Regions from separate parts of the Geodermatophilus sp. CPCC 205506 genome, predicted to be linked through region 1. Evidence: riboswitches for the same ligand, from Rfam matches in the RefSeq annotation. Region 1 holds a riboswitch; each other region holds the start of a gene.

Region 1 (9,853 bases):
CGCGCTCGTCGTCGGGGTCGAGCGGCTGACCGACGTCACCGACCTGACCGACCGCTCGACGGCGGTGATCTTCGCCGACGGCGCGGGGGCCGCGGTGCTCGGTCCCTCCGACGAGCCGCAGATCGGCCCGGTGATCTGGGGCAGCGACGGCGACCAGCACAACGCGATCGAGATCGCCGCGGGCAGCTCGACGATGACCATGGCCGGCCAGGCGGTGTACCGCTGGGCCACCACCAAGCTCACCGAGACCCTCGTCGAGGCGATGGAGGCCGCGGGCGTCGGCCCGCAGGACATCGACGTCTTCGCCCCGCACCAGGCCAACCTGCGGATCATCGAGTCGATGACCAAGCGGCTCGGGTTCGGCGAGCGGACCGTCGTCGCCCGCGACATCGTGCAGGCCGGCAACACGTCGGCCGCCTCCGTCCCGCTGGCGCTGACCGCGTTGATGGAGTCCGGTGAGGCCAAGAGCGGCGACCTGACCCTCGTCCTCGGCTACGGCGCCGGACTCACCTTCGCCGGACAGGTGTTCCGCCTGCCCTGAGGGGCACCCACCATGCACCGGGCCACCAGGGCCCGACGGCGGAGTTCCCGCCTACCCGAGAGAGAGGACCGCGCGTGAGCGAGGACATCCAGACCGGTCTGGCCGAGATCCTGGAGGAGGTCGCGGGCGTCGCCCCCGCCGACGCCACCCCGGAGAAGTCGTTCACGGAGGACCTCGACGTCGACTCCCTGTCGATGGTCGAGATCGCCACCGCGGTCGAGGACAAGTTCGGCGTCGCCATCCCCGACGACGAGCTCGGCAACATCAAGACCGTCGGCGACGCCATCAGCTTCATCCAGAAGAACCAGTAGAAGGACCCCCCTGCCCCCCACCGCTCGCACGCTCGCGGCGGGACCCTGCAGGGGGCCTCGACCCGGCACCCCCGGCCGCACGTCCCAGGAGGAATCCCCATGAGCACGCCCGTCGGCGACGTCGTCGTCACCGGCCTCGGCGCCACCACACCACTGGGTGGCGACGTGGCCAGCACCTGGGACGCCCTGCTGGCCGGGCGGTCGGGGGTCAGCCGGATCACCGACGACTGGATCAAGGAGTTCCCGGCCCAGCTGGTCGCCCGGCTCGCGGCCGACCCCGTGGAGGGGCTCGACCGCGTGCGGGCCCGCCGGCTCGACCGCAGCCAGCAGGTGGCCGTCGTCGCCGCCGAGGAGGCGTGGCGGCACTCCGGCGCCGCCGACGCCGGGGTGGCCCCCGAGCGGGTCGCCGTCGTCTTCGGCACCGGCATCGGTGGGGCGCTGACCCTGCTCGGCCAGGACGACGTCCTGGAGGAGAAGGGGCCCAAGCGGGTCTCCCCCTTCACCATCCCCATGCTCATGCCCAACGGCCCGGCCGCCGCGGTCGGCCTGTCCATCGGCGCCAAGGGCGGCGTGCACGCACCGGTCAGCGCCTGCGCGTCCGGCGCCGAGGCCATCCGGTGGGGCCTGGACCTGATCCGCTTCGACCGCGCCGACGTCGTGCTGGTGGGCGGCGCGGAGGCCTGCGTGCACCCGCTGCCCATGGCCGGGTTCGCGGCCATGCGCGCGATGAGCACCCGCAACGACGAGCCGGAGCGCGCCTCGCGCCCGTTCGACAAGGCCCGCGACGGCTTCGTGCTCGGCGAGGGCGCGGCCGCCCTGGTCCTGGAGCGCGCCGACGCCGCGAAGGCCCGCGGGGCCCGGGTGCACGCCCGCCTGGCCGGCGCCGGCGGCACCGCCGACGGCTACGACCTGGTCGCCCCGCACCCGGAGGGCGAGGGTGCCGGCCGGGCGATCGCCGCGGCCATCCGCGACGCCGGACTCACCGCGGCCGACATCGGCCACGTGAACGCGCATGCCACGTCCACCCCGGTCGGTGACACAGCAGAGGCCGCCGCCATCCGCAACACCATCGGCGAGCACGTCCTCGTCACGGCCACCAAGAGCCAGACCGGCCACCTGCTCGGCGCGGCGGGGGCACTGGAGTCGGTCTTCACCATCCTCGCCCTGCGCGAGCAGGTGGTGCCGGCGACGGCGAACCTCGACGACCCGGACGACGACGCCTCCGTCCAGGCCCTCGACATCGTGCGCCGGGAGCCCAGGCGCGCCCAGCTCACCGCCGCGGTGAACGACTCCTTCGGCTTCGGCGGCCACAACATCGCGCTGGTCTTCACCACCGCCTGAAGAAGGACCCCGAGCACCGTCTCCTGGGTCGGCCCGACCGGGCCGGCCCAGCGGTGCCGCCTGCCCAGACCCCCCGATCCCGCGCGCCCGAGGCCCCGGAGGTCCCGTGACTGCCCTGTCCGTCGTCCCCGCCCCGACCGCCCCCGACCCGCGGGATCCGGCCGACCGCCTCGGGCGCCTGTTCGACCCCGGCTCCCTGTCGCTGCTGATCCCGCGGGACGACTCGGGTGTCCTGGCCGCCCGGGGCACGGTGTCGGGGAGCCCGGCCGTCGCGTACTGCACCGACGCGACCGTCATGGGCGGCGCCATGGGCCTCGACGGCTGCCGGCACATCGTCGACACGATCGACACCGCGCTGCGCGAGCGGCTGCCGGTGGTCGGGGTCTGGCACTCGGGGGGTGCGCGCCTGGCCGAGGGGGTCACGGCGCTGCACGCGGTGGGCGAGGTGTTCGCGGCGATGGTGCGGGCGTCGGGCCGGGTCCCGCAGATCTCCGTCGTCCTCGGGCCGGCCGCAGGGGGCGCCGCGTACGGCCCGGCGCTCACCGACCTGGTGATCATGGGCCCGGCCGGCCGGGTGTTCGTCACCGGCCCCGAGGTGGTCCGCTCGGTCACCGGCGAGGACGTCGACATGGAGCGGCTCGGCGGTCCGGACACGCACGGCCGGCGCAGCGGCGTCGTCCACGTGGTCGCCGACTCCGAGCAGGGTGCCCTCGACACCGCCCGCGAGGCGGTCGGCCTCCTCGCCGCCCAGGGGAGGTTCGCCCCGGCCGACGGCGAGCCGGACGTCGACCTGCGCGCCCTGCTGCCCGAGCAGCCGCAGCGGGCCTACGACGTCAAGCCGCTGGTCGCCGCCGTCCTGGACGGCGCCGGCCTGGAGCTGCACCCGCGCTGGGCGCCCAACGTCGTCACCACGCTCGGCCGGCTGGCCGGGCGCACGGTCGGCGTGATCGCCAACAACCCGCTGCGCCTGGGCGGCTGCCTGGACTCCTCCTCGGCCGAGAAGGCCGCCCGCTTCGTGCGGATGTGCGACGCCTTCGGGGTCCCCCTGGTGGTGCTGGTCGACGTGCCCGGGTACCTGCCCGGCGTCGGTCAGGAGTGGGACGGCGTGGTCCGCCGGGGCGCGAAGCTGCTGCACGCGTTCGCCGAGGCTGTGGTGCCGCGGGTGACGCTGGTGACCCGCAAGTCCTACGGCGGGGCGTACATCGCGATGAACGCCCGCTCGCTGGGCGCGACCGCGGTGTTCGCCTGGCCGGGCGCCGAGGTCGCCGTCATGGGCGCCAAGGCCGCCGTCGGCATCCTGCACCGCAAGAAACTGGCGGCCGTCCCCCCGGCCGAGCGCGAGGCGCTGCACGCGCACCTCGCCGCCGAGCACGAGCGGATCGCCGGCGGCGTGAACCGGGCGCTGCAGATCGGCGTCGTGGACGAGGTCGTCGACCCGTCGCGGACCCGGCGCCGGCTGGTCACCGCACTGGCCGCCGCCCCCGCCGGCCGCGGGGCGCACGGCAACATCCCTCTCTGACACACCGGGACGCGACGGGGCCCGGCACCTCCGCGGAGGAGCCGGGCCCGCTGCTTCTTCTGTGCGCTGGGCCGCCCGGACGCCGCTTCCCCGACGACGTCCGGACGGACCGGCCTCAGCCTACGACGGGAGTGCGGGGGGCACCCGGCCGTCGTAGTCGGATCGTGACCTAGACCACCTGGTGCAGCCAGGTGACCGGACTGCCGTCGCCGGCATGGCGGTAGACCTCGAGATCGGCGTCCCAGGCGGCACCGAGCAGCTCGTCCACGCCGTGGCGGAACGCCTCGATGGAGCCGGCCGTGGCAGCGAGGTGGCGCAACTGCTGCTCGCTGACGACGAGATCACCGTTGGCGCTCATGGGCGCGCGGAAGACACCGTGGCCGGGCACGTACGACATGCGCTCACCGTCGTTGCCGTGGCTGGCTTCCTCGGTCACCTCGAAGCGCAGCATCGGCCACGCGCGGAGCGCAGCGACGAGCTTGGCGCCTGTCCCGGGCGAACCGGTCCAGGCGACCTCGGCACGGTAGGAACCGTGTGCCGCGGGCTGGTCGGCCCACGACAGGGAGACCGGCGCGCCGACGACGCGTTCCAGCGCCCACTCGACGTGCTGGCAGAGCGCCTTCGGGCACGCGTGCACGAAGACGACACCCTGGGTAGACCGTCGTTGCACGGGGCACCTCCATCGACTCGATCGGTCTCGTCTTCCCCAACGGACGATCGATTCGGTGACAGGCTGTGTTCGGCGGCCTCGGACCAGGGGTCCCGTCAACAGTCTGCACGATGGTCACCCCCTCGCGCCAGTGCGGAGGAGGCGGATGGGTCACATGTGACGCTTGGTCACGGGAGTGACCACTATGTGCTGGTCAGCGGCCATACCACGGTGACGACACCGCCGTCCACCCATCCGCCGCGGCTTCCGTGCCCGCGTTCGGAGCGCACGCTCGGGACCCCGCGACGCGGCCGGTCGACGTCCACACCCGCAGACCGGTTGTGACACACGGTAACGACAGCCACGGTGCGTGACGAGTTCGACACGCCGCACCGGACGCGGGTCAGGCGCCGAACGAGGCCTGGAGGTCCTCGCGCGGCACCACCCGGGTCGCCCGGAACGGCAGCCCCTCGACGCCGGGCTCGCTCCAGTCCACGTCGACGACCTGACCGGCCCGCAGGGTGCTGGTCGGCCCGTGGACGACGGCGGCGTCGACCCAGCAGTCGCCGGGGAGGTCCGGTGCCTCGATCAGCCCGGCTCGCCGGTCGTCGTCCCAGCGGATGACGGTGCCGCGGGTGGTGCCGCTCCGTGTCATGCGGTCAGGCTGGCGCGGACCGCCGTCGCCGGACAAGAGCGCGGCGTGCGACGCACGTCATGCCTGCCCGTCGACGCGGCCGGGTAGGGGCGGCGCATGCCGAGCTCCCAGGGGATGGCCGACGCCGGCCGCGACCAGGTGTCGGGGATGGTGCTGCCCGCGTGGGACGCCTTCCTCGACCAGGCCGCCGCCGTCGACCTCGACCGGCCGACCCGGCTACCGGGCTGGCGGGCGCACGAGGTCTGCGTGCACCTCGGCTGCTGGGACGACCACACCGCCCTGGCCGACCTCATCGCCTCTGCCCGCGCGGGCGGCGGGGGCACTCCCCCGGACGTCGACGCGACCAACGCGCGCGTGACCGCGGCGCACCGCGACGCCTCCCGGGAGGAGGTGCTCGACGCGCTGCGGCGCAACCGCGAGGCGACCGCCCGCTACCTCGCCGAGGAGCCGCGCGAGCTCGACACCGCCCCGGCCCTGGCCGTGGTGGGCCGGCTGCCGCTGCTCAGCGTCGTCCTGGGACAGGCGTACGAGCTGGCGGTGCACGGACTGGACCTGGTACCCCTGGGCGCTCCCCCGGTGCAGGCCCCGGTCCTGCAGGCCGGCCTGGCGGCTCTGGCGGACGTCACCGGGGCACTGGCGGCGGCCGAGGGGATCACCGGTGGCGCCACCCTCGCGACGCCGGAGGGCGGCTGGCGGTTCGCCGCGGACGGCGACGGCTGGACCGTGCGCCGGGTGGCCCCGGGCGAGGCGAGCGGCACCGCGGTGGAGGCGGCGGCCGACCTGCTGCTCGAGGCGGCGTCCGGGCGGGTGAACCCCGTCGTGGCGCTGGCCCGACGGCGGCTGAAGGTGCACGAGCTCGGCGGCCTGCTGACCCTCGCGCCGATCGTGCAGGCCGCGCCCGGCATCCCCGGCGGGCCGATCCTGCAGCTCGCCGCCCAGACCCTCGGCGGCGTGGGCGGACTGCTCGGGCGGCTGCGCGGCCGGCGCTGACACGACGACATCCCCGACGAGGTCGGTTTACGTCGTAATCACCCGGGGCACCACCATCGCAGACGCTGTTGCGAACAACTTCACGGCGTCGCATCTCATTGACCGCAATTCTGCGGCGCACCTTTCACCACGGCCGAGGAGCCCCCCATGATCACGGACCAGGACGTTCGACGCGTGATCGGCAGCACGGCGTACGCCACGGACGGCAGCAAGCTCGGCACGGTCGGGGAGGTCTTCCTCGACGACGAGACCGGCCGCCCCGAGTGGGCCAGCGTTCGGACCGGCCTGTTCGGCACGAAGGAGGCCTTCGTCCCCCTGGCGCAGGCGGAGCTCGCGGGCGAGGACCTCCGCGTGCCCTTCGACAAGGACCGGGTCAAGAACGCCCCGCACGTCGACGTCGCCTCGGGGCACCTCTCGGCCACCGAGGAGTCGGAGCTGTACCGCCACTACGGCATCGGCGACACCGGCACGCCCGCGGCCGGGGGCCGGGACGTCGACGGTGACGGCGTGGTCGACCACCCGGTCGGCCACGACACCTCCGGCCCGACCACGGACGACGCGATGACCCGTTCCGAGGAGCGGCTCACCGTCGGCACGCGCACCGAGGAGGTCGGCCGCGCCCGGCTGCGCAAGTACGTCGTCACCGAGAACGTGACCGAGACCGTGCCGGTCTCCCGCGAGGAGGTCCGGGTCGAGCGCGAGCCGATCACCGAGGGCAACGTCGGCAACGCCATGGACGGCCCCGCCATCAGCGAGGAGGAGCACGAGGTCACCCTCCACGCCGAGCGCCCGGTCGTGGCGAAGGAGGCCGTGCCGGTCGAGCGGGTGCGCCTGGACACCGAGACCGTGACCGAGCAGCAGACGGTGAGCGAGCAGGTGCGCGAGGAGCGGATCGAGGCGGACGGCGTCGAGGAGACCCGCCGCCACTGACCGACCCTCGGGGCCGGGTGGCAGCACACCCCACCCGGCCCCCCGGTGCACGACCTCCCGCTCCCACCCCTCCCAGGAGACCCATGTCCACCACTGACCACGGCGCGTCGGCCACGCGCGGCCCGGCGCGCAACGCCGTCGACGCCCAGCACGACCGCTTCGGCGGCATCAAGTGGGGCGCGGCCTTCTTCGGCTGGCTGTCCGCCAACGGCCTCGCCGTCCTGCTCGTCGCGCTGCTCTCTGCCGCAGGCGTCGCCCTCGGCCTCACCCAGGGCATCCCCAGCACCGAGGAGGCCACCCAGCAGGCCGACACCATCGGCATCGCCGGCGGCATCGCACTGCTGGTGGTCCTCTTCCTCGCGTACCTCGCCGGCGGCTACGTGGCCGGCCGCATGGCCCGGTTCGACGGCGTCCGGCAGGGGATCGCAGTCTGGGTCATCGGACTCCTGGTCGTGATCGCCCTGTCGGTCGCCGGGGTCGTGCTCGGGTCGGAGTACAACGTGCTGCAGCAGTTGAACCTGCCGCGGATCCCGATCGACGAGGGAACGGCCACCACGGCGGGGATCATCGCCCTCGTGGCGGTCCTGCTCGCCACGCTGCTCGGTGCGGTCCTCGGCGGACGGCTCGGCACCCGGTACCACCGCAGGGTCGACCGGGCCGGCTTCGACGCCGCCTGACCCGGCTGGTCCCGCGACGACGGAGGGCCCCGCACCGACTGATCGGTGCGGGGCCCTCCGTCATGCGGTCGGGCTCAGCAGGAGCCGCCGAGGTCGATGCCGTGGGCGCTGAGCCACGGCATCGGGTTCACCCGGTTCTCGTACAGACCGCCCTGGTGCACCTCGAAGTGCAGGTGGGGTCCGGTGGACTGGCCCTTGTTGCCGACCTCGGCGATCTGCTGCCCGGCGGTGACCACCTGGCCGGCGCTGACGAAGAACCGGTTCACGTGGCCGTAGAGGGTGATCTGACCGTCGCCGTGCTGGACGTAGACCGCCTGGCCGAAGCCGCTGGCCGGGCCGGCCTGCAGGACGACGCCGCCCTCGGGGACGTAGATCGGGGTGCCGATAGGGGCGGCGATGTCGACGCCCTGGTGCATGGTGCCCCAGCGCGCGCCGTAGCAGGAGGTGAGGCGCCCGGAGGTCGGCATGCCGGACGTCGTGGCGGCGCTGGCGAGGGTCTGCGCCTGCGCCTGGCGCTCGCCCCAGGCGGCGCCCGGGTCGGCGGCACCCTGGGCGGCCAGCATCCGCTCACCGGCCTGGCGGAGCTCCTCCTCGAGGCGGGCCTTCTCGGCGGCGCGGGCGTCGAACTCGGCCTGCGCCTCGGCGAGGTGGGTGTTCGCCGCCGCCTCGGCCTGGTCGGCGGCGCGGGCGAGCTCGTCGAGCCGGACGACGGCGGCCTGCGCGGCACGGTCGGCGTCGGCGACCCGCTGCTCGACGGAGAGGAACTCGGCCAGCCGGTCGGACCGGTGGTCGCCGATGACCTCCATGGTGGCGGCCTGCTGCAGCAGCTCGGTGGGGCTCTCGGCGTCGAGCAGCAGCTCGACGTCGCCGTAGCGCTGGTCGCCGCCCATGTAGGCCTGGCGGCTGAGGTCGGCGATGGCCTCCTCGGCACCGGCGACCGCGGCCCGGGCCTCGGCCAGCTCGGCCGCGGTGGCCTCGGCCTCGGCCTGGCCGGCGGCGAGCTCGGCACGGGCGACGAGGGCGGCGTCGGCGGCGGCCTCGGCCTCGACCGTCATGCGCTGCAGCTGCTCCTCGGCGGCCTTGACCTCGCCCTCGATGCGGGCGACGTCAGCCGCGAGTTGCTCCTGCTCGGAGGCTGCGGGGGTGACGGGGGCGGCGACGGCCGCGGGCGCGCCGACCAGGAGGCCGGCGAGGACGGCGCCGACGACGAGGGCCCGGCGCGGAGAGCGCAGGCGACGGCGGACGGAGGTCGGTCGGTCGAGCTCGGTGTGCAGGCGGTGCAGGGTCGCCAAGGCGACGGTTCTCCCATCCTCGCGGCCGCCTACCGAGTTAGCTGACGGGTTCGGGCCGGACGGCGCCCTACCCGCCTGCGCCCCGTGCGCAGGCAGGACTCACCCCAGTGGAACGGTGGGTCCCCGGTCCCCCCTCGATCCCCGGAGGGACGTCGGGCGGTTCGGCGGGGCCCGGCCGAGGCCCCCCGGTTGTCGGGAGGCGGAGCCCGGCTGGGCCGTCAGGAAAGCTACTACGCGTGAGGGCCACCGGTCACGATCGGGTAACACACACGGTGCGCCTCCTTGCCCGAAGGGGTGAGGATCGACTACGTGCGGTCACAGCCTGACTGCTGACGGGTGATCACGGTGCCACACCCGTCACTCCTGCCGGGACCGCACCACCCACCTGCCCCGACACGGGTGGCGGAGCCCGGCGGAAGGGAGGAGGCTGCGCGGCCGCGTCGTCACCGACAGTGCGCGTCGGCACCCCCCGGTGAGATCCCGGACACGTCTGGCCGCCACGCCCGGGCGAGCGGCCCGACTCCGGTCGCCGGCGAGTGGACCCGGAGCCGACCGCCTAGGGTCGGCGACAGCGCCCCGGGGACGATCGCCCGGGCCCCGGATCGCGGAAGGCGTGTGTGACTGCCCGGAGGAAGGTCGCGGCCGGGATCGGCGCGCTGGCGGTCGGAGCCGCCGTCGTCGCCGTCGCCGGGTACGTGCCGCCGAACGAGCGCGACCGGGCCGGCGCCGCGGCCGGCGACCTGGCGGGTGCGATCGTCGGTGCGGGAGCGAGCAGCCAGCAGGCGGCCATGCAGGGCTGGACCGCGGGCTACTCCGCCGTCCAGCCGGGGGTGACCGTCGACTACGACCCGGTCGGCTCCGGCGGCGGGCGGGAACAGTTCCTGACCGGCGGCATCGACTTCGCGGGGTCGGACGCCGCACTGGACGACGAGGAGCTCGCCGAGGCCG
Region 2 (9,853 bases), on a different contig from region 1:
CGGCAACCCCGCAGGAGCACGCTCGGAGCCGTGCGCCGGACGACGACCTGCCTGCTCACCGCGGTGGTGCTGCTGATGGCCGGGTGGGTCCTGGCCGTCCCCGCCTCGGCGTGCAGCTGCGCCGGTGAACCGCTGACCGCGCAGGTGGAGCGGGCCGACGCCGTCTTCACCGGCCGGCTGCTGTCCCGCGAGGTGGGCGGCGGGTCGAGCAGCACCGACCCCGCGCTGCACGTCTTCGCCGTCGACACGGTGTGGAAGGGCAGCGTGGCCGCGGAGCAGGGCGTCGTGTCCGCGGCGTCCGGGGCCAGCTGCGGGCTGGAGCTGGCCGGGGACGGTCCGTTCCTCGTCCTGGCCACCCGGTCGGCCGACCTCGACGAGGGGCAGCTGGCGGCCGACCTGTGCGGCGGCACGGCGCCGTGGGCACCCGAGCTGGCGGCCGAGCTCCAGGCCGCCACCGGCAGCGACGGGTCCGCCGGCCCGCAGCCCAGAGCCCCCGGCACGGAGCCGGCCGGTGGCGTCCGCGCCTGGGGGCTGGCCGCCGGCGCCGTCGCCGCCGGTCTCGTGGCGGGCCTCCTCCTGTTGGCCCGGCGGGCCGCGCGGTGAGGAACCACCACGCCGTGGCGGGCGACGGGGGCACCAGCCTGCTCGGCTGGGCGGTGCGCGGGGCGGCCGCCGGCGCGGCCGGCACCACCGCGCTCAACGCCGTCACGTACCTCGACATGGCGGTGCGCGGCCGGCCCAGTAGTTCCACGCCCGAGCGGACGGTGGAGACCCTGGCGGAGAAGGCACACGTGCCGATCCCCGGGGACGGCGCGACGCGGCAGAACCGGGTGCAGGGGCTGGGCCCCCTGACCGGGCTGGTCGCGGGGGTCGGCGTGGGTGTCCTGGTCGGGCTGGTGCGGGCGGCCGGCTTCCGGTCCCGGCCGCTGGTCGGCACGCTGCTCGTCACGGCCGTCGTCCTCGTCTCGACCAACGGCCCGATGACCGTGCTCGGCATCACCGACCCGCGCACCTGGTCGGCGACCGACTGGGTCAGCGACCTGGTGCCGCACGTCGCCTACGGCGCGGTGGTGACGACGACCTTGGACGCCTTCGACCGCTGAGGTGACCGCCGCTCAGTGCCGCCAGCCGCGCTCGTCCACCCCGCCGGGCACCGGGGCCTCCGGGTCGTAGGGCGTGCGGGTGAACACGAAGGTGCCGAGGTCGAGGTGGTCGTCGGCGATCCGCAGGGGCTCGCCGGCGTAGTACCCGTCCAGCCCGACCCAGGTGCCGTCGTCGTCACGGGTGAAGCGGCTGGCCCGCCCGGCCCGGCCGGGCATCGGGCCCAGGTGCAGCAGCCCCCCGGGCAGCGCGCGCAGCACGTGCGGCGCCGGGCCCCAGAACCAGACCCCGAGGCTCTCCAGCGGAACGGGAGGCGGTGACGGCGTCCACGGGTCGACGACCCGCGGCTCGGCGGCGCGCAGGTCGGCCAGCAGCCCGAACGCCACCGGCTCGGGGCCGCTCGTCGCATTGGCCAGCGAGACCGCCCCGGCACCCTCCTCGCGGTCGACGAACACGCCCGCGAGGAAGCCCGGCATAGAGCCGCCGTGGCCGACCAGCGTCCGCCCGTCGACCCGCATCACCTGCAGGCCCAGCCCGTAGGACGACCAGCCCGGCGCGGAGGCGTCCACCCCGGCAGGCACCGTCATCTCCTCGAGCGTCCCGGGATCGAGCACGTCACCGGTGTCGCCGAGCAGGAACACCGCGAAGCGGGCGAGGTCCGCCAGCGTGGCCCAGAGCTGCCCGGCGGCCGCCATCACGCCGGCGTCGTGCTCGGGCTCGGGGAGGACGACGTCGGCCCACGGGTGCACCGCGTGGCCGTCGGCGGCGGGGGCGACCGGCCGCAGCGTCGTCCGGCTCATGCCCAGCGGCGCCAGCACCTCGGCGCGGACGACCTCCTCCCAGGACCGGCCCCGGGCGCGCGCGACGAGCTCGCCGAGCAGACCGAAGCCGAGGTTGGAGTAGTGGAACCGGCGCGCGGCACCGAGGACGACGTGCTCCTCGCGCAGCTCCAGCTCCGCCAGCGAACCACCCGGCGTGCGCTCCCACCACCCGCCGGGGCTCTCCGCGGCCGCGCCGGCGACGTGCGCGAGCAGCTGCCCGACGGTGCGGCTGCCCAGCGGCGTGCCGGGCACGTGCCGGTCCAGCGGGTCGTCGAGGTGCAGCCGGCCCTCGTCGCGCAGCCGCAGCACCGCGACCGCGGTGACCGTCTTGCTGATCGAGCCGAGCCGGTACTGGACGTCGGTGTGCGGTTCGGGCACCGCCCCGCGCCCGGCCGACCACGCCAGCCCGCCGTCCCGGACCACGCCCGCGACGAGGCTGGGCGCCCGCCCGTCCCGCTGCACGCGGGCCACCCGGGCGAGCAGCTGGCGGGCGGTGGACGGCAGGACGGGCTCGGGCATGACCCGGAACGGTAGCGAGCCGCCGCGTCAGGAGGTCGGCACGGGCTCCGGCAGCGGCAGCCGCCCGGTGCGGGTGGCCCAGCGGTCGAACCAGAGCGTGGCCAGCGGCGGTACCGAGGCGGCGAGCGCGAGCAGTGCGGTGCGGGCGTTCCAGCGGAGCACCCGCGCGGCAAGCAGCGCCACGAGCACGTAGGCGACGAAGATCCCGCCGTGGATCGGGCCGAAGATCTGCACGCCGCGCTCGGAGGTCGCGAGGACCCACTTCACGAACATGCCGAACAGCAGGCCCACCCAGGAGCAGGCCTCGGCGAGGGCGACGGCGCGGAAGGCGAGGGCGACGGCGTGCGGTCTCATCACCCCCCATCCTCCCTGACGCGCCCGTCGCGGTACGCCGCGCCCCGCGGGGACAGCTCGTAGCCGACGGCGAGGCTGCGGGTCAGCCCGAGCTCTTTCAGCCGGCGGACGTCGCGCTTGAACGGCAGCGTCTCCCGGCCCAGCACGGCCGCCAGGTCGGGAGCGCGCACCCCGGGCCGCTCGGCGATCAGGTCGAGCACGGTGCGCGTCCACGGCCCGTCGGCGCGGGCGGCGTCCCACCGGTCCAGCCGGGCGTCGAGGGCGGCCCGCTCCTCCGGCGAGAAGGTCGCCCGCTCGCGCAGCGCCACGCGGGGGTCGGCGCCGGCGGCCCGCACCCGCATGCGGTAGACGTGCGTGCCGGGACGACGGTCGAGGAGGCGGAGCAGCCGGTCCCGCGAGGGGACGCCGGCGGCCGCGGCGTCGTCATCGGTGATGTCGGCGAGGTCCACCTCGGTGACGTCGACGATCTCGACCACCCCGGCCGGCGTGCGCTGGGTGCTGCCCGGGTGCATGCGCGGCCGGTCCCACCGGCGGAAGGCGAGCGTGACCGACCCGTCCATGATCGCGGCGGCGGTGGCCGGTGGGATCAGCACGGACGGATGCTGGCAGGGTCGACCGGCGTGCGGGGTCTGGCGCGGCGGGAGTTCTGCCTCGTCCTGCTCCGCCGGATGGCCGACGTCCGCCCCGATCTGGTCGCCGCGGCGCTGCCCCGGCTGGGCGCCACCCGGGGAGAGGCCCATGCCGCGCACACCCGCTGGCAGGCGCTGCAGCACTCGCCCCGGGCGCCGCGCGGGCTGGCGCTGCGGACCGCCGTCCTCGGGCCGCCCGACGAGGTGGAGGACCGCCGCTTCGGGGACCTCGACGTCCAGGTGCGGCGCTGGCCCCTGCCGCTGTGGCCGCACCTGTACTGGGAGGTGCTGTCCGGCCCCGGCGGGTCCGTGCTGAACGAGCACCTGGTGCCGGCGCCCGGCTCCCCCGTGCCGCCGGCACGGGCCGGCCGGCTGCTGGTCTGGGAGCACGTCCTCGACGACGTCGTCGGCCTGCCCGGCGCGGTGAGCGTCGACCCCGGCGTGGGAACCCGCTGGGAGGTGCACCTGCCCGGCGGAGTGCGGGCGCAGTTCGTGTGGGGGCTGCTCCAGCAGGTCAGCGGGCCGCCGCCGCGCTGACCGCGCTGACCGGGGCCTGCGACGTCAGCGGGCCGGACAGCAGCGAACTCAGCACCGCCGCGACCACGAGGAGGACCGCCAGGCGCGGCGAACCCGTCGCGAGCAGCGCGGCCGCCGCCGCGCCGAAGACCACCACCTTGGTGAGGACGGCGAGCACCGCGACCTGCACGACCGCCTGCGGTGCCGCGAACAGGCCCCACAGCAAGGCCGCGACCAGCGGCGCGCCGAGGGCGAACAGCCACCGGGTGGCCGTCGAGTCGCCCGCGGTCGCCCCCCAGTGGCCGAGGGCCGCCAGGGCCGCGAGTTCGGCGGCGAACGCGACGCCGGCCCACATCCACTGCCATCCCTGCGCCATGGTCGGCTCCTCTGCGATCATCGATCTGCTTCGAGAGCAGTGTTCACACCGCAGGACGCGACGTCAAGACCCGGACACAGCGGAGCCCCGGACGCACGCGGCGTCCGGGGCTCCGGGAGCGGACGGGGTCCTAGCCGGCGATGCGGTTGAAGCGCGGGGTCGCCCCCATGTCGTCGACGCTGGCGACCTTCACGACGTCGCCGGAGGTCGGCGCGTGGACCATCTGGCCGTTGCCCAGGTAGATGCCGATGTGGCTGACCGGGCTGTAGAAGGCGACCAGGTCACCAGGGCGGGCCTCGGCCCGCGAGACCGTCCGGCCCATCTGCGACTGCAGGCGGCTGGAGTGCGGCAGGCCGATCCCGGCTGCCTTGTAGGCGTAGAGCACCAGACCGGAGCAGTCGAAGGAGCCCGGCCCCTCGGCGGCCCACACGTAGGGCTTGCCGCGCTGGGCCATGGCGGCGTCGATCGCCTTCTGGGCGGCGGCGCTGTCGGCCACCACCGGACCGGCGGCGGCCGGCTCCTCGCGCTCCGTGCGGCTGGCCCGCTCCTGGCCGGCTCCGTGGGCGGTGGCCGCGGCCGCCAGGGCGGCGCGTCGCTCGTCGGCGCTGAGCCGCGCGTAATCGGCCTGGTAGGCGGTGATCTGCTCCTGCAACTCGGCCTGCTGGGCGGCGACGGCGTCGTACTGCTGCTGGGCCTCGTCCGCCGCCCGGTCCGCCTCGGCCTGCGCCTGCGCGGCGACCTCACCGGCGGAGGCGGCCTGCTCGATCAGCCCGTTCTGGTGGCCGGCGACGGCGTCGAGCAGGTTCACCCGGTTGACGAACTCGTCAGCCGAGCCGCTGGTCATCAGGGCCCGCAGCGAGCCCATGCTCTCGCCGGTGAACGCGCTGCGGGCGATGCCCCGCACCTGCTCCTGCGCGGCGGCCACGACCGCCTGCGCCTCGGCGACCTGCGCCGCGGCGGCCTGGGCGGCGGCCTGCTGGGCCTCGAGCTCCGAACGCGCCTCGTTGAACTGCTCGGTGACGACCTCCAGCTCGTGGCCGCGGGCGGCGACGAGGGCGGCGGCCTCCTGCGAGGAGCCCGGCGCGGCACCGGCCACGGCCGGGAGGAGCGAGACGCCGATGGCGCCGACGAGGACGACGGCGGCCCGTCGCCAGGCAGCGCGACGGGACGCGCGAGGGGTCGCCATGGTGCGGCGGCTCTCCGTTCTTCCGCAGGCCGCCTACCGGGTTAGCTGACGGGTTCGGACGGGAAGTCGCCCGGCGCGGCCGGCCGGAGGCCGGGCGCGCTTCACCCCAGTGCTGCGGTGGGTCCCCGGCCCGCACCCCCGGGGAGGAGGGAGAGGCTCGGCGGCGTCCGGGGAGTGTCACCCAGGGTGGTGACGGAGCGCCCCGCCGGACATACACACCGTAATGGCCGGAACTCCGCGGTGACAATTACCTGGATGTGATTTCGTGGACTCTCGCCTCGACTCCGCAGGCGGGTGGAGCACCTGGGACCGGTGGTGCGGGTGGGGTTTGGGCGGCCGCCCACGGGAGCACGGGGACCGCATGGATCTGCAGCGACCCCTCGTGGTGCCGGCCTCGTCGGGGCGCTCGCAGGGTGCGGCAGCACCGAGACCGGCGGCCACACCGACGCCGTGCGCCACGAGCAGGACGCGACCAGGGAGGACGGCTGACCGGCCGGTTACGGTCCGCCGGTGAGCGCGCGGAGCAAGTACGACGCCGTGGTCGTCGGAGCGGGGCACAACGGCCTGGTGGCCGCGGCCTACCTGGCGCAGGGCGGCTGGTCCGTCCTGGTCCTGGAGCGGCTCGAGCGGGTGGGTGGCGCCGCGGTCAGCCAGCAGGTCTTCCCGGGCGTCGACGTCCGGCTGTCGGCCTACTCCTACCTGGTCAGCCTGCTGCCCGACCGGATCGTCGCCGACCTCGGCCTGCAGCTCACGCTGGCCGACCGCGCGGTGGCCTCGTACACCGCCGTCGCCGGGGGGCGCGGCCTGCTGGTCGAGCGCGCCGAGGGACCGGCCACCACCGCGTCCTTCCGCGAGCTGACCGGCTCGGACGCCGAGCTGGCGGGCTGGCGCCGGTTGTACGGCCGGCTGGCCATCCTCGCCGAGGACCTCGCGCCCACGCTCACCGAGCCGCTGCTCTCCCCCGCCGAGCTGACCGGCCGGCTGCGCGACCCGCGGCTGTTCACCGACCTCGTCGAGCGGCCGCTGGCCGACGTGGTCGCCGACGACCTGCACCACGACGTCGTCCGCGGGGTCGCGCTCACCGACGGGCTGATCGGCACCTTCGCCGACGTCCACGCCGCCGACGGCCTGGCCGGGCGCTGCTTCCTGTACCACCTGATCGGCAACGGCACCGGGCTGTGGCGGGTGCCGGTGGGCGGGATGGGCGCGGTCACCGGGGCCATGGCCACCGCCGCCCGCGGCGCCGGCGCGGAGCTGGTCACGCGGGCGACGGTCACGGCGATCGAGCCGCGCGCCGACAGGGTGACCGTGCACTGGACCGACGGCGACGGCGCGGAGCGGGCGGCCGACGCCCGGTTCGTCGTCTCCGGCGCGGCACCCGAGGTGCTCGACCGGCTGACCGGCGCGGCGCCGCGGACGACGCCGGACGGCGCCCAGCTCAAGGTGAACATGGTGCTGGCCCGGCTGCCCCGGCTGCGCTCGGGCGTCGACCCCGCCGTCGCCTTCGCCGGCACCTGCCACGTCGACGAGGCGGCCGGCCGGCTCGACGCCGCCTACGCCCAGGCCGCCGCGGGGGAGCTGCCCGACGTCATCCCGTTCGAGGTCTACTGCCACTCGCTGTCCGACCCGTCGATCCTCGGGCCGGCCGAGCGCGCCGCCGGGTACCAGACGCTCACGCTCTTCGGCCTGCACACGCCGGCCGGGCTGTTCCGCGCCGACCCGGTGGGCACCCGCCGCGAGGCGGTGCGTCGGGTGGTGGCGCAGCTCGACGCGCACCTGGAGGAGCCGCTGCTGGACTGCCTGGCCCGCGACGCCTCCGGTGAGCCGTGCCTGCAGGCGGCCTCCCCGCTGGACGTCGAGGCGTCGCTGGCCATGCCGGGCGGCCACATCTTCCACGGCGACCTCGCCTGGCCGGTCGCGCCGACGCCGGCGGAGGCCGGCACGTGGGGCGTGGCGACGCCGCACCCGCGGATCGTGGCGGCCTCCTCAGGGGGCACCGTGCGCGGCGGGGCGGTCAGTGGCCTGGGCGGCTACGCCGCCGCCCGGCACCTGCTGGACCGGCGCTGAGGATGGGGTCGGCCGCGCGGCTGCGGACCGAGGCGTCGTCCCTGGTCCGCGGGGCGGGGCGGCGGCTGCGCGGCCGCGACCTCGCGCTGATCGCGGCCGGGCTCACCTTCTACGCCGGCGTCGCCGTGGTGCCGCTGCTGCTGGTGGCCTTCTCGCTGACCGCGCTGCTCACCTCGCCCGGCACCGTCCGTGACCTGGCCGGCCGGCTCGCCGACCTGCTGCCGCCCCAGCTGGGAGCACCGGAGGCGCTCCGGGCCCTGGCCGACGCGGGCGTCGCCATGGGCCCGCTCGACTTCGCGCTCGCGCTGCTCCCGCTCTCGCTCTACGGCGAGGGGCTGCGGCGGGCGCTGCTGCGGTTCACCCCGCGCCGGGACACCGACACGCTCACCGGCTGGCGCGGCCGGCTGCTCGGCCTGCCCCTGGTGCTGGCCACGCCGCTGCTGCTGTACCCGCTGCTGCTGGCCGCCTCCGCCATGGCCGACCTCACCGAGCGCGGCAGCGTGCTCGGGAGCTTCGCGGTCGGCTACTACTCGGTGCTGTTCGCGCTCACCGTGCCGCTGCTGTGGGGCTTCGGCGTGGTCGCCAGCGGGCGGCCGCGCTGGTCGGCCCTGGTGCCCGGGGCGCTGTTCACCGCGGCCTGCCTGTCGGGCTTCCTGCAGGGCTTCGTACTGTTCCTGTCCCTGCCGCTGGCGCTGGGCGCGCCGTTCGGCGGGCTGACCGTGGTCGGTGCGGTGGTGGCGATCAGCCTCTGGCTGTTCCTGTTGCACCTGGTGCTGATCGGCGGCTGGCTGCTCACCCAGTCCCTCGACGAGCGGATCCGCTCCGGTCAGCCGTCCCCGTCGTCCCCGTCGCCGTCCCCGTCTCCGTCGCCGTCGGCCGGTTCGGCAGGGGCGACCGGCGGGCCGCCACCGTCCGCGGGCGGTCCGGCGTCCTCGGGCGGAGCCTCCTCCGGTGGCGCCGGCTCGTCCGCCGGTGGCGGCTCCTCGGGCGTCGGCTCCGGCTCTGGTTCGGGCTCGCGCCGTGGCGCGACGTAGTCGGAGCCGTTGCTGACAAGGATCGAGACGACCTGCCCCTGCACCGCCCGGCCGCCGCGCGGCGGGCTGGTGCCCAGCAGGGTCCCGGCGGGACGGTCGCTGTCGATCCGGACGGTGGAGTGCTGGAAGCCCGCGTCGGACAGCGCCGACTCGCAGGCCCGGACCGAGGAGCAGCCGGGGACCGGCCGGGTGTTGCCGTTCTGCACGACCTCGTCGGCCGGCGGGAACTCCCCGCTGCCGCGGGCCTCGAGGATCGGGGCCATCGCGTCGCGCCAGATGGTGGCGCCCTTGCCGCCGCCGAACCCGCCGACGTCCTCGTTGCGCTTCGGGTTGAGCACCATGACGCTGGCGGTGATCTCGGGGGTGTAGCCGACGAAGGCGACCGAGAAGTTGTCCTGCGACGTCCCGGTCTTGCCGGCGATCTGGTGGCCGGGGACGTAGGCGCGGGTGCCGGTCGCCCCCGGGTTCCCGGGCTCGACGTCCTTGCGCAGCATCTGGTTGAGCGTGGTGGCCACCCCGGGGGGGATCGCCTCCGGGGTGCAGCGGTCGCCGACCGCCAGCGGCTCGCCGTCGGTCCCGACCGCCGGGTCCCCGTGCTGGTCGAGGACAGCGGTCACCGGGACGACGTCGCACTGCGTGCCGCTGGCCGCCAGCGTCGAGTACGCGCTGGCCAGGCCGAGCGGGCTGGTCGGCTCGGGACCGAAGGTGAACGACCCCCGGTTCTCGTCGATGACCCGCTGCGGCAGCTCGGGGTCGTTGAACTGGAACAGGCCCATCCGCTCGGCCATCCGCACCGGCTCCTCGACGCTGCCGAGAGCGTCCTCGAGGGCGAGGAAGTAGGTGTTGGACGACTGGTAGAGCGCGGTGGTCAGGTCCAGCGTCGGGCGGTAGGTGCCGGCGTTCTCCACGTCGTAGCGCCCGGCGCCGTCCCGGTAGACCCGGGAGACGTAGGAGTCGGACGTGGTGAGCGTGTAGAAGCTCGAGTAGCCGCGGGCCAGCGCGGCCGCCGCGACGAACACCTTGTAGGTGGAGCCCGAGCCCTGGCTGGGCGCGACGTTGAGGTTGAAGGACTCCTGCGCCGGGTCGTTCTTGTCGTAGCCGAAGACGCGGTTGACGCTCAGCGCCAGCAGGTGGCCGGTGCCCGGCTCCACCGCGCTGAACATGCCGGCCAGCGAGTCGCCCATCGGCAGGGTGTTGAGGACGGCGGCGTCCCCGGCGCGCTGCAGGTCGACGTCCAGGGTGGTCTGGAT
Region 3 (9,853 bases), on a different contig from region 1:
AACCCCTGGACCTCGATCGCGCCGGCCTTCCCGGCCTTCTTCCTCGACGAGAGCCCCGGCACCGGCGACTTCCCGCGGGACTGCTGCCGCCCCGAGCCGCCGAGCAGCTCGGCGGAGGCATCGGTGTCGTCGGCCGCCTGGTAGATGCCGTCGAGGATGTCGACGATCTTCTTCCGCAGCGGCTGGGGGTCGACCCCGCGCTCGGTGTTGTAGGCGATCTGCTTCTCGCGCCGGCGGTTGGTCTCCTCGATCGCGTGCGCCATCGAAGGGGTGATCTTGTCGGCGTACATGTGCACCTGCCCCGAGACGTTGCGGGCGGCGCGGCCGATCGTCTGGATCAGCGAGGTCCCCGACCGGAGGAAGCCCTCCTTGTCGGCGTCGAGGATCGCCACCAGCGACACCTCCGGCAGGTCCAGGCCCTCGCGGAGCAGGTTGATGCCGACCAGGACGTCGTACTCGCCCTGCCGGAGCTCGCGGAGCAGCTCGACCCGGCGCAGGGTGTCGACCTCGGAGTGCAGGTAGCGGACCCGGATGCCGAGCTCGAGCAGGTAGTCGGTGAGGTCCTCGGCCATCTTCTTGGTCAGGGTGGTGACCAGGATCCGCTCGTCCTTCTCGGTGCGGACCCGGATCTCGTGCACCAGGTCGTCGATCTGCCCCTTGGTCGGCTTGATGACGACCTCCGGGTCGACCAGGCCAGTAGGGCGGATGACCTGCTCGACGAACTCGCCCTGCGTGCGGCCCAGCTCGTAGGGGCCGGGCGTCGCGGACAGGTAGACCGTCTGGCCGATCCGGTCGGTGAACTCCTCCCACTTCAGCGGGCGGTTGTCCATCGCCGACGGCAGCCGGAACCCGTGCTCCACCAGCGTCCGCTTGCGGCTCATGTCGCCCTCGTACATGCCGCCGATCTGCGGCACGGTCACGTGCGACTCGTCGATGACCAGCAGGAAGTCGTCGGGGAAGTAGTCGATGAGACAGGCGCCGGCGGAGCCGGGCGCGCGCCCGTCGATGTGCCGCGAGTAGTTCTCGATGCCCGAGCAGAACCCGACCTGGCGCATCATCTCGATGTCGTAGGTGGTGCGCATGCGCAGCCGCTGGGCCTCCAGCAGCTTGCCCTGCCGCTCAAGCTCGGCCAGCCGCTGCTCGAGCTCGGCCTCGATGCTCCCGATCGCCCGCTCCATGCGCTCGGGGCCGGCGACGTAGTGGGTGGCCGGGAAGACGAACAGCTCCTCGACCTCGCGGATGACCTCGCCGGTCAGCGGGTGCAGGTAGTACAGCCGCTCCACCTCGTCGCCGAACATCTCGATCCGGACGGCGAGCTCCTCGTAGACGGGGAAGACCTCGATGGTGTCGCCCCGGACCCGGAAGGTGCCGCGGGTGAAGGACAGGTCGTTGCGGGTGTACTGCTCGGTGACCAGCGTGCGGAGCAGCTCGTCGCGGTCCCGCTCCTCCCCGACCGAGATCTTCAGCGCGCGGTCGACGTACTCCTGCGGCGTGCCCAGGCCGTAGATGCAGGACACCGTGGCCACCACGACCACGTCCCGCCGGGTGAGCAGCGCCTGCGTCGCCGAGTGCCGCAGCCGCTCGACCTCCTCGTTGATCGAGGAGTCCTTCTCGATGTAGGTGTCGGTCTGCGGGACGTAGGCCTCGGGCTGGTAGTAGTCGTAGTACGAGACGAAGTACTCGACGGCGTTGTCGGGCAGCAGCTCGCGGAACTCGTTGGCCAGCTGCGCGGCGAGGGTCTTGTTCGGCGCCATGACCAGCGTCGGCCGTTGCACCTGCTCGACCAGCCAGGCCGTCGTCGCCGACTTGCCGGTGCCGGTGGCGCCGAGGAGGACGACGTCCTGCTCGCCGGCGTTCACCCGCTCGGCGAGCGCGGTGATCGCCGCCGGCTGGTCGCCCGAGGGCTGGAAGTCGCTGACGACGCGGAAGCGCCCCTGGGTCGGCCGGAGATCGGTGGTCGCGCGCACGGGTCGACGGTACGACGGGGGTGTGACAGGACGGCGTCCGTGCGACGCCCGCGCACTCCCGGGGCGGACGGGACCGATCCACTGGCCCCGGGTGCTTGCCCTGGGGTATCCGACCCGCCTAGCGTCCCCGGTCGCAGGAGCGGTCACCGCCGGGGACCAGCGCCACCCGGGGACACCCGGGCGAGGTCGGACCCCGGCGCCGCTGCCGGCCGGACCTGCGCACGACGCCCCCCGTGGAGAACCGCGGGGGGCGTCGTCGTCCGGGGTGAGCGAGATCTCCCCCGCCGGGCACCGGACCGAGGTGTGCGGGCCCCCCGGAGGGGGCAACGGGGGCATGGTGCACCACGTGTGACCCGACCTCCTCGCCCGTGCCCCGCGGCGGGAGGCCACCGGCCCCCGGCCTCCCGGGGGCGCCAGCGCAGGAGGACCTCGTTTCATGACCCAGGTGTGGCCTGGTACCGCCTACCCCCTCGGTGCCACCTACGACGGCACCGGCACCAACTTCGCGATCTTCAGTGAGGTCGCCGAGAAGGTCGAGCTGTGCCTCTTCGACGACGCCGGCAACGAGGAGCGCATCCGCCTGCCGGAGATGGACGGGTTCGTCTGGCACGCCTTCCTGCCCGGCATCCAGCCCGGCCAGCGCTACGGCTACCGCATCCACGGCCCCTACCACCCGTCGCAGGGCATGCGGTGCAACCCGAACAAGCTGCTGCTCGACCCCTACGCGAAGGCCATCGACGGCCGGGTCGACTGGGACCCGTCGGTGTTCGGGTACGACTTCGACAGCGGGGAGCGCAACGACGAGGACTCGGCCGCGCACATGCCGAAGTCCGTCGTCGTCAACCCGTACTTCGACTGGGGCGTGGACCGGCCCCCGCGGACCCCGTACCACAAGTCGGTGATCTACGAGGCCCACGTCAAGGGCCTCACGATGACCCACCCGGACGTGCCGGAGGACCTGCGCGGCACGTACGCGGGCATCGCGCACCCGGCGGTCATCGACCACCTCACCGGGCTCGGCGTCACCGCGATCGAGCTCATGCCCGTGCACCAGTTCGTGCAGGACGACACCCTGGAGCAGAAGGGCCTGCGCAACTACTGGGGCTACAACACGATCGGCTTCTTCGCCCCGCACAACGAGTACGCCAGCAACACCGACAACGGCATGCAGGTGGCGGAGTTCAAGGGGATGGTCCGGACCCTGCACGAGGCGGGGATCGAGGTCATCCTCGACGTGGTCTACAACCACACCGCCGAGGGCAACCACCTCGGGCCGACGCTGTCGTTCAAGGGCATCGACAACCGGGCCTACTACCGGCTGGTCGAGGACGACCCGCAGTACTACATGGACTACACCGGCACCGGGAACTCGCTCAACGCCCGCACCCCGCAGGCCCTGCAGCTGATCATGGACTCGCTGCGGTACTGGATCACCGAGATGCACGTCGACGGCTTCCGCTTCGACCTCGCCTCCACCCTCGCCCGCGAGCTGCACGCCGTCGACCGGCTGTCGGCCTTCTTCGACCTGGTGCACCAGGACCCGGTGGTCAGCCAGGTCAAGCTCATCGCCGAGCCCTGGGACGTCGGCGAGGGCGGCTACCAGGTCGGCAACTTCCCGGCCCTGTGGACCGAGTGGAACGGCAAGTACCGCGACACCGTCCGCGACTTCTGGCGCGGCGAGGACGCGACCGTCGGCGAGTTCGCCAGCCGGATCACCGGTTCCTCGGACCTGTACCAGCACTCGGGCCGGCGCCCGGTGGCCAGCATCAACTTCGTCACCGCGCACGACGGGTTCACGCTGACCGACCTCGTCTCCTACAACGAGAAGCACAACGAGGCCAACGGCGAGGGCAACAACGACGGCGAGAGCCACAACCGCAGCTGGAACTGCGGGGTGGAGGGCGAGACCGTCGACAAGAAGGTGCTCACCCTGCGGGCCCGTCAGCGCCGCAACTTCCTGGCCACGCTGATGCTCAGCCAGGGCGTGCCCATGCTCCTGCACGGCGACGAGCTGGGCCGGACGCAGCAGGGCAACAACAACGGCTACTGCCAGGACTCGCCGCTGACCTGGGTCCACTGGGACGAGGTCGACGAGGGGCTGCTGGAGTTCACCAAGCTGGTCACCCGGCTGCGTGCCGAGCACCCGACGTTCCGCCGTCGTCGCTTCTTCCACGGCCGGCCGGTGCGGCGCGAGCGGGGCGCCCCGGTGCAGGACATCGCCTGGCTCACGCCGGACGGTGACCTGATGACCGAGGACGACTGGGACGCCGGCTTCGCCAAGTCGATCGCCATGTACCTCAACGGGCACGGCATCCGGTCGACCGACGAGCGCGGCGAGGACGTCGTCGACGACCACTTCTACCTGGCGTTCAACGCGACGCACGAGCCGATGGACTTCACCCTGCCGGCCGAGGAGTACGCCGCGGCCTGGACGGTCGTCCTCGACACCGCCGAGATGGAGGCCGTCGAGCCGACGCAGCTCAAGCCCGGCGAGACGATCACCGTGGAGGACCGGTCGATGGTCGTGTTCAGCGCCCCGCGTCGCGCGTGAGCGGGCCCGAGATGAGCGAGCCGGGCACGAGCGAGCCGCTGAGCCGGGAGCGCCGGCGCGCGGTGCCCACCGCGACCTACCGGCTGCAGGTGACGGCGGACTTCACCCTGGACGACGCCGCGTCGGTCGCCGGCTACCTGGCCGACCTCGGGGTGAGCCACGCCTACACCTCTCCCCTGTTGCGCGCGGCCGCCGGCAGCACGCACGGCTACGACACCGTCGACCACGCGCACGTCGACGAGTCGCGGGGCGGGCAGGCCGGCTTGGACCGGCTGGTCGCCGCGCTGCACGCGCAGGGGCTGGGCCTCGTGCTCGACCTGGTGCCCAACCACATGGGCGTGGCCGATCCGGCCGAGGCGCCGTGGTGGTGGGACGTGCTGCGGCACGGCCGGGACAGCGCGCACGCCGGCGCGTTCGACATCGACTGGGACTTCGGCGGCGGCAGGGTGCGGCTGCCGGTGCTGGGCTCGGCGGACGACGTCGAGAAGCTGGAGGTGGTGGACGGGGAGCTGCGGTACTACGACAACCGCTTCCCGATCGCGCCGGGCACCGGGCAGGGCACCCCGCAGGAGGTGCACGCCCGCCAGCACTACGAGCTGGTCGACTGGCGGCGGGCCGACGCCGACCTGAACTACCGGCGGTTCTTCGCGATCAACACCCTCGCCGGGCTGCGCGTGGAGGACCCGGAGGTGTTCGCCGCGACCCATGAGCTGGTCCTGCGGCTGGTCGAGGTCGGCGCCGTCGACGGCCTGCGGATCGACCACCCCGACGGCCTGGCCGACCCCAAGGGCTACCTCGACCGGCTGGCCGAGGCCTCGGGCGGGCGCTGGACCGTGGTGGAGAAGATCCTCGAGCCCGGGGAGGACCTGCCGGAGAGCTGGTCGACGGCCGGGACGACGGGCTACGACGCGCTGGCCGAGGTGGACGACGTGCTCGTCGACCCGGCCGGCGAGGCGGCGCTGACCGCGCTGGACACCGAGCTGTCCGGCGCGCCGGTGGACTATGCGCGGTTGGTGCACGACTGCAAGCGCGAGGTGACCGACGGGATCCTCGGCTCGGAGGTGGCCCGCCTGGTGCGGGTCATCGGCGAGTTGCCCGGCATCGACGTCGCGCAGCAGACCGAGGCGCTGGCCGAGCTGCTGGCGGGCTTCCCCGTCTACCGCACCTACCTGCCCGACGGCCGCGAGCACCTCGACGCGACCGTGGCCGCGGTCCGGGAGCGCCGTCCCGACCTCACCGACGCCGTGGACGCACTGCACACGGTGCTGTCGCAGGCGGGGACCGAGGCCGCCACCCGCTTCGAGCAGACCAGCGGTCCGGTGATGGCCAAGGGCGTCGAGGACAGCGCCTACTACCGCTGGGCGCGGTTCGTCGCGCTCAACGAGGTGGGCGGCGACCCGGCGCGCTTCGGCAGCACGGTCGAGGAGTTCCACGAGGCGCAGCAGCGCCGCCTGGCGCGCAGGCCCGAGTCGATGACCGCGCTGTCGACGCACGACACCAAGCGCAGCGAGGACGTGCGCGCCCGGCTGGCGGTGCTCGCCGAGCTGCCCACCGAGTGGGCGCAGCTGGTGCGACAGCTGCTCTCCCGGCACCCGCTGGCCGACCGACCGCTGGCCCACCTGGTGTGGCAGAACCTGGTCGGGGCCTGGCCGCTGTCCCGCGAGCGGGCGCACGCCTACGTGGAGAAGGCCGCCCGCGAGGCGGGGACGTCGACGACGTGGACCGACCCGGCCGAGGAGTTCGAGAACCGGCTGCACGCGCTGGTCGACGCCGCGTTCGACGACGAGCAGACGAACGGCGCGATCGAGGACCTCGTCGCCCGGATCGCGCCCTTCGGGAGGTCCAACTCTCTGGCGCAGAAGCTCCTGCAGCTCACCATCCCCGGCGTCCCGGACGTCTACCAGGGCACCGAGCTGTGGGACCTCTCCCTCGTCGACCCGGACAACCGCCGTCCGGTCGACTACGAGCTGCGCCGCCGGCTGCTGGCCCGGCTGGACGGCGGCGAGGTGCCCGCGGTCGACGAGAGCGGCGCGGCCAAGCTGCTCGTGGTCTCCCGCACGCTGCGGGCCCGCCGCGAGCACCCGGAGTGGTTCGCCGGCTACCAACCGGTGGCGGCGACCGGCGCGACGGCGGGGCACGTGGTCGCCTTCGACCGCGGGGGTGCGGTGACGGTGGCCACCCGGCTGCCGGTCGGGCTGGCCGGCGCCGGCGGCTGGGGCGACACCGCGCTGCAGCTGCCGAACGGCGCCTGGCGGGACCTGCTCACCGGAGACTGCTTCGTCTCCGACGCCGCCGGGATGCCGGTGCGCGACGTGTTGGGGCGGCTGCCGGTCGCCCTGCTGGTCCGCGACTGAAAGTGAGGGGCCTGGGACGGTGCGCCGTCCCCGGCCCGGCCTGTCGCGCCACGCCGGGGTGACACGCCGGGTGCCGCGGAGTCGCTCGATGGCCTCCGCCTACCGTCCCCCGGGTGCCCGGCCGACCGGCCGGGCACGGCGCCGTCCCGCCCAACCCCGTCCGGCGGCGTCCTGACCACAGCACAACCGTGGACGGGGGTGGGGGAACCACATTCGACGCCACGTGCGTCTCGGGGTGAAGCCGCGTTCCGCGGCCGGGCACCGATCGTCCGAACCCGACAGCTCACCCCGCAGGCGGTCGATCGGAGGATCCCCTTGTCCCAGCACGATCGTTCCTGCCTGCCTGCCCGCGGTCTGCGCCGCGGTGCCGTCGTCCTCACCGGCGCGGCGGCCCTCTCCCTCGGCGCCCTCGCCGGCCCGGCGCTTGCCGCCGGCCCCAACAACTGGGACGCCGTCGCCCAGTGCGAGTCCGGCGGCAACTGGAGCATCAACACCGGCAACGGCTACTACGGCGGCCTGCAGTTCAGCCCCGGCACCTGGGCGGCCTACGGCGGCACCGCGTACGCGGCCCGCGCCGACCTCGCCTCCAAGGAGCAGCAGATCGCCGTCGCCGAGCGCACGCTCGACGGCCAGGGCCCCGGCGCCTGGCCGACCTGCGGGAAGGGCCTCGACCCGGCCGCGCCCGAGTGGGGCGCCCCGGCCCCCGCGGCCGCCCCCGCACCCGCCGCGGCGTCCGCCGGGACCTACGTGGTCAAGCCCGGCGACACGCTCGGCAAGATCGCCGCCGCGCACGGCACCCCCGGTGGGTGGCAGGCGCTGTACGAGAAGAACAGGAACGTGCTGAGCAGCCCGCACGTCCTCCAGGTCGGCCAGACGCTCGTGCTCTGACGCCGGTGTCCGGGATCCGGGGCGCCGCCGTCGGCGGCGTCCCGGAGCCCGGTGGGTGAGCGCCGCGCAGGTCACGATTGGCCTCCGGTCGGACGGGCATGTTCTGGCCGCCGGTCCCCCGGCCGATCCGTCCCACCCCGCCTGGAGGCCCCCGCATGTCCGCACCCGTCGACTTCTCCGTCTGGGCACCGCTGCCGAAGCGGGTCCGGCTCCAGGTCGACGGCACGGTGCACGAGATGCACCGCGGCGACGGCGGCTGGTGGCGCGCCGAGGTCGAGGCCGGGCCGGAGGCGGACTACGGCTTCCTGCTGGACGACGACGACACGCCTTGGCCGGATCCGCGCTCGCGGCGCCAGCCGAACGGCGTGCACGGACTCTCCCGCCGCTTCGACCCGGCGGCGTACCGCTGGGTCGACCGGGCGTGGACCGGGCGGCCGCTCGCCGGCGGCGTGGTCTACGAGCTGCACGTCGGCACGTTCACCCCCGAGGGCACCCTCGACGCCGCCGTCGGCCGACTGGACCACCTCGTGGAGCTCGGCATCGACTTCGTCGAACTGCTCCCGGTCAACGGCTTCAACGGCACGCACAACTGGGGCTACGACGGCGTCCTCTGGTACGCGGTGCAGGAGGAGTACGGCGGCCCGGCGGCCTACCAGCGCTTCGTCGACGCCTGCCACCAACGCGGCCTGGCCGTGATCCAGGACGTCGTCTACAACCACCTCGGTCCGTCGGGGAACTACCTGCCGCTGTTCTTCCCGGTCTTCGCCGAGGGCGGCGCCACCACGTGGGGCAACTCGGTCAACCTGTCGGGGCCGGACTCCGACGAGGTGCGCCGCTACATCGTCGACAACGCCCTCATGTGGCTGCGCGACATGCACGTCGACGGGCTGCGCCTGGACGCCGTCCACGCGCTGGTCGACGAGCGGGCCACCCACGTGCTGGAGGAGATGGCGCAGGAGGTCGACCGGCTGTCGGTCGCCGAGGGCCGCCCACTGACGCTGATCGCCGAGAGCGACCTCAACGACCCGCGCCTGGTCACCCCGCGCGTGGCCGGTGGCATGGGGCTGACGGCGCAGTGGAGCGACGACTTCCACCACGCGCTGCACGCGACGCTGACCGGCGAGGGGCAGGGGTACTACGCGGACTTCGCCGCCGCCGGGCTCGCCGGCCTGGCCAAGACGCTGACCGGCGCGTACTTCCACGACGGCGCGTGGTCGAGCTTCCGGCGGCGGCACCACGGCCGGCCGGTGGACACCAACGTGCTGCCGGGCTGGAAGTTCCTCGCCTACCTGCAGGACCACGACCAGATCGGCAACCGGGCCGTCGGCGACCGCATCTCGGCCTCGCTCTCCCCCGACCTGCTGGCGGTGGGCGCCACCATCGTGCTGACCAGCCCGTTCACCCCGATGCTGTTCATGGGCGAGGAGTGGGGGGCCGCGACGCCGTGGCAGTTCTTCACCAGCCACCCCGAGCCGGAGCTCGGCAAGGCCACCGCCGAGGGCCGGATCGGCGAGTTCGCCGAGCACGGGTGGGACGCCGCGGTGGTCCCCGACCCGCAGGACCCGGAGACCTTCACCCGCTCCAAGCTGGACTGGAGCGAGCTCGAGCGGGAGCCGCACTCCCGGCTGCTCGGCGCGCACCGGGCGTTGCTGGCGCTGCGCCGGGCGCACCCCGACCTGCTCGACCCCGACCTGTCGGCGGTCGACGTCAGCTGGGACGACGCCGACCGCTGGCTGGTGGTGCACCGGGGCTCGCTGCGGGTGGTGGCGAACCTGTCCGGCGAGCCCCGCGAGATCGACCTCGACGCCCCCGCCCGCGAGGTGCTGTTCGCCAGCGGCGAGCTGCCGGTCCTGGACGGCAGGACGGTGACCGTGCCCCGGGAGAGCGCCGTCGTCCTCTCCACCCGCTGACCGTGCGCCGGCTGCTGCCCACCCCGGCCGGGGACCTCCGGGACGACGAGCTGCCCGACCACTACCGGCTGCCGCCGGGCCGCGCGCTGCGGGTGAACTTCGTCGCCTCGCTCGACGGAGCGGTCACCGTCGAGGGGGTGAGCGAGGGGCTCGGCTCCCCGGGTGACCGGCGGGTGTTCCAGG

What was found. A riboswitch is a leader RNA that binds a small molecule or an ion and turns the genes downstream of it on or off. The one in region 1 is predicted to bind cyclic di-AMP.
Region 2: another riboswitch for cyclic di-AMP. It lies ahead of MY520_RS18840 (C40 family peptidase); the one in region 1 lies ahead of MY520_RS04695 (M23 family metallopeptidase).
Region 3: another riboswitch for cyclic di-AMP. It lies ahead of MY520_RS10950 (transglycosylase family protein); the one in region 1 lies ahead of MY520_RS04695 (M23 family metallopeptidase).

Annotation. Positions count from the first base shown of each region.
Region 1 is NZ_JALPKP010000005.1:125,475-135,327, forward strand. Features, by position in the region: gene MY520_RS04650 (beta-ketoacyl-ACP synthase III) at 1-541, shown strand, start outside; gene MY520_RS04655 (acyl carrier protein) at 616-852, shown strand; gene MY520_RS04660 (beta-ketoacyl-[acyl-carrier-protein] synthase family protein) at 952-2,193, shown strand; gene MY520_RS04665 (acyl-CoA carboxylase subunit beta) at 2,300-3,712, shown strand; gene MY520_RS04670 (DUF3145 domain-containing protein) at 3,882-4,382, opposite strand; gene MY520_RS04675 (hypothetical protein) at 4,765-5,016, opposite strand; gene MY520_RS04680 (maleylpyruvate isomerase N-terminal domain-containing protein) at 5,113-6,006, shown strand; gene MY520_RS04685 (DUF2382 domain-containing protein) at 6,154-6,936, shown strand; gene MY520_RS04690 (hypothetical protein) at 7,020-7,613, shown strand; gene MY520_RS04695 (M23 family metallopeptidase) at 7,688-8,905, opposite strand; cyclic di-AMP (ydaO/yuaA leader) riboswitch at 8,937-9,033, opposite strand; gene pstS (phosphate ABC transporter substrate-binding protein PstS) at 9,523-9,853, shown strand, end outside.
Region 2 is NZ_JALPKP010000034.1:57,219-67,071, reverse strand. Features, by position in the region: gene MY520_RS18875 (hypothetical protein) at 31-603, shown strand; gene MY520_RS18870 (hypothetical protein) at 618-1,103, shown strand; gene MY520_RS18865 (serine hydrolase domain-containing protein) at 1,116-2,441, opposite strand; gene MY520_RS18860 (DUF3817 domain-containing protein) at 2,469-2,795, opposite strand; gene MY520_RS18855 (hypothetical protein) at 2,795-3,388, opposite strand; gene MY520_RS18850 (hypothetical protein) at 3,395-3,961, shown strand; gene MY520_RS18845 (DUF2568 domain-containing protein) at 3,939-4,316, opposite strand; gene MY520_RS18840 (C40 family peptidase) at 4,447-5,502, opposite strand; cyclic di-AMP (ydaO/yuaA leader) riboswitch at 5,518-5,661, opposite strand; gene MY520_RS18835 (phytoene desaturase family protein) at 6,013-7,569, shown strand; partial or broken gene MY520_RS18830 (YhjD/YihY/BrkB family envelope integrity protein) at 7,572-8,324, shown strand; gene MY520_RS18825 (transglycosylase domain-containing protein) at 8,396-9,853, opposite strand, start outside.
Region 3 is NZ_JALPKP010000015.1:85,144-94,996, reverse strand. Features, by position in the region: gene uvrB (excinuclease ABC subunit UvrB) at 1-1,967, opposite strand, end outside; gene glgX (glycogen debranching protein GlgX) at 2,404-4,518, shown strand; gene treY (malto-oligosyltrehalose synthase) at 4,515-6,872, shown strand; cyclic di-AMP (ydaO/yuaA leader) riboswitch at 7,042-7,185, shown strand; gene MY520_RS10950 (transglycosylase family protein) at 7,188-7,760, shown strand; gene treZ (malto-oligosyltrehalose trehalohydrolase) at 7,916-9,670, shown strand; gene MY520_RS10940 (dihydrofolate reductase family protein) at 9,673-9,853, shown strand, end outside.